2 regions of the Shewanella sp. 4_MG-2023 genome follow, and region 1 is predicted to be linked to the other one. Evidence: predicted binding sites of a transcription regulator. Region 1 holds the regulator's gene; the other holds the start of a gene.
The links. Region 1 encodes NrdR, which represses ribonucleotide reductase genes. Its sites were predicted from a motif close to AAACACNANATNTNGTGTTT; they were not measured.
Positions count from the first base shown of each region.

Region 2: nrdA (class 1a ribonucleoside-diphosphate reductase subunit alpha) is a predicted target of NrdR. The motif match lies at 2,734-2,753, and genes of this name have one in related genera.

Region 1 is NZ_JAUORL010000026.1:35,332-39,690, forward strand. Features, by position in the region: gene glyA (serine hydroxymethyltransferase) at 349-1,605, shown strand; gene nrdR (transcriptional regulator NrdR) at 1,762-2,211, shown strand; gene ribD (bifunctional diaminohydroxyphosphoribosylaminopyrimidine deaminase/5-amino-6-(5-phosphoribosylamino)uracil reductase RibD) at 2,353-3,507, shown strand; gene Q4546_RS14265 (riboflavin synthase) at 3,571-4,227, shown strand; gene ribBA (bifunctional 3,4-dihydroxy-2-butanone-4-phosphate synthase/GTP cyclohydrolase II) at 4,312-4,359, shown strand, end outside.
Region 2 is NZ_JAUORL010000014.1:52,834-57,192, reverse strand. Features, by position in the region: gene nrdB (class Ia ribonucleoside-diphosphate reductase subunit beta) at 1-185, opposite strand, end outside; gene nrdA (class 1a ribonucleoside-diphosphate reductase subunit alpha) at 241-2,529, opposite strand; gene Q4546_RS09795 (HAD family hydrolase) at 2,993-3,661, opposite strand; gene ubiG (bifunctional 2-polyprenyl-6-hydroxyphenol methylase/3-demethylubiquinol 3-O-methyltransferase UbiG) at 3,812-4,359, opposite strand, start outside.

The DNA of each region.
Region 1 (4,359 bases):
CTAATTAATTTGTTGCTAACTCAAGATTATTTCATTGAATCCGCATTTTGCGGGTTAAAAAGTGATATTCGTGACTATTTTCACTGTTCGCGTTGTTATTTTTGTTGATTCATTTTTTTAGAAAAGAGTTTTCTTAAAATTGTCACAAGGTTATGAAACTAAGCGTTAATTTGGATTTTTCTATGAAATACAATTGCCGAACAACTCCATACAAGAAAATACAACTAACACAAGTGCAGTTCATGACGAATTGCAACTAATTTCATGTTTCAAATGCTGGGATTGTGATCAATTGCGCTGTATCATACCGCGCAACCCTACTATAAGAATTAACAGCTGGAGTGAGTAATGCTGAAAAAAGCTATGAATATCGCAGATTATGATCCACAACTATTTGCAGCAATTGAAGATGAGACTCGTCGCCAAGAAGAGCACATTGAATTAATCGCATCAGAAAACTATACCAGCCCTCGTGTACTTGAAGCGCAAGGCTCACAGCTAACAAATAAGTATGCTGAAGGTTACCCAGGTAAGCGTTACTACGGTGGTTGTGAACATGTGGATATTGCTGAAGAATTAGCTATTTCTCGTGCTAAAGAATTATTTGGCGCGACATACGCAAACGTTCAGCCTCACTCTGGTTCTCAAGCAAACTCAGCAGTTTTCATGGCGCTTTTAGAAGGCGGTGATACTGTTTTAGGTATGAGCCTTGCTCACGGCGGTCACTTAACTCATGGTTCACATGTCAGCTTTTCTGGCAAGTTATACAATGCGGTTCAGTACGGCATTGATGAAGTAACAGGTAAAATTGATTACGCAGAAGTTGAGCGTTTAGCGGTTGAGCATAAACCCAAAATGATTATCGCCGGCTTTAGTGCTTATTCTGGCATTATCGATTGGGGTAAATTCCGCGAAATCGCTGATAAAGTCGGTGCTTACTTATTTGTTGATATGGCGCACGTTGCCGGTCTTGTCGCTGCGGGTATCTACCCGAATCCGCTACCTCATGCACACGTTGTGACAACCACTACCCATAAAACCCTAGCGGGCCCTCGTGGTGGTTTGATTTTATCTGCCATTAACGATGAAGCTATCTATAAAAAACTAAACTCTGCAGTATTCCCAGGTGGCCAAGGTGGCCCATTAATGCACGTTATTGCAGCCAAAGCGGTAGCATTTAAAGAAGCATTAGACCCTGAATTTACCACTTATCAAGAGCAAGTGGTTGCTAATGCGAAAGTGATGGCGAAAACCTTCATTGAGCGTGGCTACAATGTTGTTTCTGGTGGCACCGATAACCACTTATTCTTACTTGATTTAATCAACAAGGATATCACTGGTAAAGACGCAGATGCTGCGCTAGGTCATGCAAATATCACAGTTAACAAAAACTCAGTACCAAATGATCCACGTTCACCGTTTGTGACGTCTGGTTTACGTATTGGCTCTCCTGCTATTACCCGCCGCGGTTTCACTGAAACTGAATCGGTAGAGTTAACTAACTGGATGTGTGATGTGTTAGATGACATCACTAACGAAGCTACTATTGAGCGCGTTAAAAACCAAGTGCTTGAATTATGCGCTAAGTTCCCAGTTTACGGTTAATGTCAACCGAGATTGATTAACATAAACAATGATCTATTTAACTAACGCGGATAATCTTTTCGATAAGGTTAACCTTGTAAAGTAAATAGGATAAACTTCAATGGTCGTAAGTACTCAGTGCTTACGGCCATTTTGTTTTTTATTTCAGGAGCGGATATGCATTGCCCATTTTGTAGCGCGACAGATACGAAAGTTATTGATTCAAGACTCGTGGCTGAAGGCCATCAAGTGCGCCGTCGCCGGGAATGTACTGAGTGTCATGAACGCTTCACCACTTTTGAAGGCGCCGAATTAGTCATGCCGCGGGTGATCAAGCAAGATGGCACTCGCCAACCATTTGATGAAGATAAGCTGCGTGGCGGCATGCTTCGGGCTGTTGAAAAACGCCCAGTTTCAATCGATCAAATTGAGCAAGCGTTAAGTAAGATTAAGTCCACTCTTAGAGCAACAGGTGAGCGTGAAATTGATTCGGCCATGATTGGTAATTTGATGATGGATCAATTGATGATCCTAGATAAAGTTGCCTATATCCGTTTTGCTTCAGTTTATCGCGCCTTTGAAGATGTTTCCCAATTCGGTGAAGCCATCGCCAAGCTGCAAAAATAATCTAGCTTATTTTTATTGCCGTCTTTAATTAATTGCAGTCTTACATTTGTTGGTATTGGCACTTTGTATTCTTGCCAATGATTAACCTTATTTAGCAGTTCTGAATTTTAATGACTGCTTTTTAGTTTCTAGAAGGTCTTTATGTCTCAGTGGTCAAAATGTGATATTGAAATGATGAGCCTTGCTATTTCATTAGCTGAAAAAGGCCGTTATACCACACGTCCAAATCCTAATGTGGGTTGTGTGATTGTCGCCAATGGCGAGATCATTGGTCAAGGCTATCATATTAAAGCGGGTGGCCCCCACGCCGAAATTCACGCCTTAAAAGATGTCGAAAATCGACAATTACAACAGCTACTCCCTCAAGCTACAGCCTATGTCACCCTTGAACCCTGCAGTCATTATGGCAAAACCCCGCCATGTGCTAAGGCATTAATTGCAGCCAAAGTGAAGCGAGTGGTGATTGCGCAAATGGATGCGAATCCGCAAGTGGCGGGTAATGGCGTTAGCATGCTTGAAGCGGCAGGTATTAAAGTTGATGTGGGTTTGCTAACAGCTGCGGCAAGCCAACTTAATATCGGCTTTATGAAACGCATGACTACGGGATTACCTGAAATCACCATTAAGCTGGCAGCCAGTTTGGATGGTAAAACCGCGCTATCGAATGGGGTATCAAAGTGGATAACCGGCCCCGAAGCCAGAGCCGATGTGCAAAAGCTGCGCGCCCGTCATTGCGCGCTAGTGACTGGCGTTGAAACTGTGTTAGCTGACGACCCCTCTTTGAATGTGCGCTACGAGCAATTGGCTAGTGTACAAAACAGCCTTGCTGAGTCTGACCTTCAACAGCCTTTAAGAGTGGTGCTTGATAGTAAAGCAAGGCTGACTGCCGACTATAAAATGTTTACTATTGAAACGCCGATTTTGCTGGTGTCTTGTGTCGACTATCCAGCAGAAGTAAAACAAGATTTTAAGTCCCATGTTAGCTTTATCACAATAGCGGCTAATAACGATGGGCGAGTTGATTTGCATGCTTTATTTACACACTTAGGCCAGCATTGTAACTCAGTATTAGTCGAGGCTGGTGCCAGCGTTGCTGGTAGTGTTATTCAAAGTAAATTAGCTGATACACTTTATTTGTACCAAGCAATGAAAATATTAGGCAGTCATGGACGCAATTTGATGCAATTAGACGACTATCAAACTATGGATCAGATTCCTGATGTACAATTAACGGATTGTCGCAGAATTGGTACAGACCAACGACTGATTTTAAAGCTTAATTCGCCAGCGAATTAACTAATGCAATTTTGTCTATCGGTCGATGCTAAGCGTGGCCCAAAAGATAACAAGTGAGTAAATATGTTTACTGGGATTATTGAAGCACTAGGTACATTAAGAAAAGTTGAGCGTAAAGGCGATGATATTCGTTTGACTGTAGCCAGTGGCAAGCTCGACTTAACCGATGTAAAACTGGGTGACAGTATTGCCACTAATGGGGTGTGTTTAACCGTAGTACAATGTTTAGCAGATGGTTATGTTGCAGATATTTCTGCTGAAACCGTTGCCTTAACCGGATTTGCTAAATATAACGTCGGTCAAAAAGTAAACCTTGAAAAAGCGGTGACCCCAACGACCCGATTAGGCGGCCATATGGTTAGCGGTCATGTGGATGGTATTGCCACAGTGGAGCAGCGCCTTGTGCGTGGCCAAGCCATTGAGTTTTGGCTGGCAGCTCCCGCTGAGTTATCTCGTTATATTGCTCATAAAGGTTCGATCACCATTGATGGCGTTAGCTTAACGGTAAATGAAGTTGATCAGCACAGATTCAGATTAACCATAGTGCCGCACACTGCAGCTGAAACCACCTTATTAGCTTTACAAGCGGGTCATAGCGTCAACATCGAAGTTGACCTTATTGCACGTTATCTTGAACGCTTAATGAAAGTAGAACAAAAGCCAGCCACTGAAAGTGGTGTCACAATGGAATTGTTGGCAAGTGCTGGATTTATGCGATAACTGATTATTACTGGTAAATATTATTACCGGAGCATATTTACTCTATATCGCTGATATAGACAAAACAATATAAAGGTCTTAGCAATGGCATTACATAGTATAGAAGAGATCATCGAAGACATTCGTCAAGGT
Region 2 (4,359 bases), on a different contig from region 1:
TCGATTTTATCTTTACTTACATCTACTTCTTCCGGACGCCAGAAAAAGGATAATTGTTTTTCAATTAACTTTTCGAACACTTCATATTTTTGTTGATCGTAACGTGCAACGTTAACGGGTTGTCCCATGAACATAGGTTCATACATTGGGTTGTTCGGAGTTTGACAGAAAGTAGAGTAAGCCATTTTTATATCCCAAAAAAGCGGGGAAAACTCCCCGCGTTTATATGCTAATTAGTGATTAAATCTTACAAGCGCCGCTTGCACAACCATCGTCTTCTTTTTCAACGACAGTGATGTCATCAAACTGATCCGATGCACCATCACGGGTGTTGTGATAGTAAAGGGTCTTAACCCCAAGCTTATAAGCGGTGAGCAAATCTTTCAGTAAGGTTTGCATAGGCACTTTTTGATTATCAAATCGTGTCGGGTCGTAATTGGTATTTGATGAGATTGCTTGGTCCACAAACTTCTGCATCAAAGCGACTAACTGTAAGTAACCCTCATTATTTGGCATATTCCAAAGTAATTCATACTTATCTTTAAGTTCATCAAAGTCAGGTACAACTTGCTTTAATTGACCATCTTTACTGGCTTTAACACTGATCAGGCCACGTGGTGGTTCAATGCCATTGGTTGCATTAGAAATTTGCGATGATGTTTCAGACGGCATTAATGCCGAAAGAGTGGAGTTACGCAGGCCGTGCTGTTTAATATCGGCACGTAAACCTTCCCAATCCATGTGTAATGGCTCGTCACAAATTTTATCCAAGTCACGTTTATAGGTATCAATGGGTAAAATACCTTGAGCGTACGTTGTTTCATTGAACAAAGGACATGCGCCTTGCTCTTTTGCTAAATTGTTTGATGCTTTCAATAAGTAAAATTGAATTGCTTCAAAGGTTTTATGGGTCAAGTTATTACCTGAGCCATCAGAATATTTCATGCCATTCTTAGCAAGGTAATTAGCGAAGTTAATCACACCTATGCCTAGAGTACGACGATTCATAGAACCAAGTTGCGCTGAAATGATTGGGTAATCTTGATAATCAAGCAAGTTATCTAATGCACGTACTGCTAAGTCAGCTAATGGTTCTAGCTCTGATAAATCTTTGATAGCACCAAGGTTTAATGCTGATAATGTACAAAGGGCAATTTCACCATTTGGATCATCAATATTCTTCAACGGTTTAGTTGGCAAGGCGATTTCTAAACAAAGGTTTGATTGCTTAATTGGCGCAACTTGCGGATCAAATGGGCTGTGAGTATTGCAGTGATCAACATTTTGAATGTAGATTCGGCCTGTTGATGCACGCTCTTGCATCATCAATGAAAATAATTCAACTGCTTTAATCTCTTTACGACGAATGCTTAAGTCAGCTTCATACTGAAGGTATAGACGTTCAAATTCGTCTTGATCAGCGAAGAAAGCGTCGTATAAACCTGGCACATCAGATGGGCTGAATAGGCTGATGTTTTGACCTTTGATTAAACGTTGGTACATCAATTTGTTTAGCTGTACACCGTAATCAAGATGGCGAACACGGTTGTCTTCAACACCACGGTTATTTTTAAGTACCAGTAACGATTCAACTTCTAAATGCCATAACGGGTAGAATAGGGTAGCTGCACCACCACGTACGCCGCCTTGAGAGCACGATTTAACCGCTGTTTGAAAGTATTTGTAAAATGGTAAGCAACCGGTATGGAATGCTTCTCCACCGCGAATAGGGCTACCTAATGCACGGATACGACCGGCATTGATCCCAATACCTGCGCGTTGACTAACGTATTTTACAATTGAAGATGCGGTCGCATTGATAGAGTCAAGGCTGTCGTCACATTCAATTAATACACATGAGCTAAATTGACGTGTCGGAGTACGTACACCTGCCATGATTGGGGTTGGTAAAGAAATCTTAAATGTTGAAGCCGCGTCATAAAAACGTTTGATGTAATCTAAACGGGTGTCTTTTGGGTAACGCGCAAATAAACAAGCTGCCACTAAAATATACAGGAACTGAGCACTTTCATAAATTTCGTTAGTGACGCGGTTTTGAACTAGGTATTTGCCTTCAAGCTGTTTAACTGCAGCATAAGAAAAGTTCATATCGCGCCAGTGGTCAATATAACCATCTAAAATGGTTAATTCTTCTGACGTGTAATCTTCTAAAATATGCTTATCGTATTTGCCAAGTTCAACCAAGCGAGTGACTTGATCAACTAACTTCGGTGGCTCAAATTGGCCAAAAGCTTTTTTACGTAAATGAAAAACAGCAAGTCTTGCAGCGAGGAATTGATAATCAGGCGCTTCTGGTGAGATTAAGTCTGCTGCTGCTTTAATAATGGTTTCGTGGATTGCTTCAGTTGGAATACCGTCAAAGAATTGTAGATGAGAACGTAATTCAACTTCTGAGACTGAAACGTTTTTCAATCCTTTAGCTGCCCACTCGATAACGCGATGAATTTTGTCTAAATCGATTGTTTCGCGTTCGCCACTGCGTTTTGTGACTGTCATATTGCTGTTCATTAAAAAAGCCTTGATTGTAAAATAGTTTGCGTGATTTAAATTTTGGATCTTTTTTAATCGTCTCGTTTACGATCGCCATTAAATCACAATACGTTCCCTTGTAAGTTGATCATCCATAAGCACTAACAACGTAATATATCCAAGAAATACGAGTGTTATTTGAAGACCCAAAGCAGAAAAAGCCTTGTGTCTTGTTCTGATGTCACACACAAGATATGGTGTTTAATTAAAACTTACATACAAGATAGTGAGGTTTGGGGCGATTTGCAAGCAGCAATTTAGTGAATAAGTTGTGGATATCTTATGTATAGTGGCCAATGTTAGTGAAGGCTAACCTGCTAGGTCAAAATACACGATATTTTGTTGGTTAAGATTAATATTTAGCCGAAAAAAAACGTGAGCTCGATCGCTACAATATTCGGCGATCGATTGTTTTGTTAACAAAATTATTTGCTATTTATATTTAAGATTTGTTAAGGAAAGCCTGATGTAAGTCGGCAACCTTGCTGAACTGAAAATCACTCGGCCATTCATTGGGTTTATCTTGCTCTGACAAATAACCCCATAATGCGATAGCGCCTTTCATCCCAGCATTACGGGCGGCAATTAAATCCCTTTCAGCATCACCTATATATAGGATGTCCTGTGGCAGGCAATTAATTTGCTGGGCAGCAAGTAACATTGGCGCGGTATGTGGTTTGGAGTGCTGGGTGGAGTCACCACTGATAATCGCAGTGAGTTTGTGCTCGATGTTTAAGGCCTTAACCAATGGCCGAGTAAAACGGGCTTGTTTATTAGTAACAACACCATAAGGGATGTCACGTTGCTCTAATAACAACAGAAAATCATCAAAACCGCTAAATAATGATGCTTTTTCACCATTGACCCGTTGGTAATGCACTAACAAAGCTTGCTGAACTTCGATTTGTAACTCATGGGAAAGCTCAGGTATACCGGCTTTTACAAGCGCCAAACTACCATGGGAGGCAGCAGAGCGTAAGTTATCAATACTTTTACTAGCGATACCGCGCTCTTGCAAACTTAAATTTAATGCATGGACAAGATCTGGGGCTGTATCAGCTAATGTACCGTCTAAATCAAAGAGTACACCTTTAATCTTGTTCATAGTTATCCTAAGCGTGCTGAAGTTATTAGCGATTACTTAATCCGATTATGAATTAAGTGAAGGATTAAAGTAGTAATGTCACTGATTCACTGCAGTATTACTACTTTAATATTGTTCTACTATTTATGGCTGGCTATTAAAGATGACGATGTGATACTAATCAGCTTTTTGGGTGGCGATCATATAATTAACGTCAACTTTATTCGTGTACTTATATACACCCGTTAAAGGATTAAAGCTTATCCCAAGAGCATCACGGCAATGAAGCTCTGTTTGGTCAACCAAATTGATTAACTCAGACGGTTTAATGAACTTACTGTGGTCATGCGTGCCAACTGGCAGCATCTTTAAAACATATTCAGCGCCAACAATTGCTTGAATATATGACATCAGGTTACGGTTAATGGTTGAAAAGAACACATAACCGTTAGGTTTAATCATATCGCAGCATGCTTTAATCACTGATAATGGGTCAGGGACGTGCTCTAACATCTCCATGCATGTGACCACATCATAATAGCCTTGATGTTGCTGTGCATGTTCTTCTGCGGTCATGGTTTGATATTGGATATCGATGCCAGTTTCTAATGCATGCAGTTTAGCCACTTCAATTTGCGCTTCACCCATGTCTAAACCTGTTACATTGGCACCAATTTTAGCCATGCTTTCTGACAAAATACCACCACCACAACCGATATCTAATA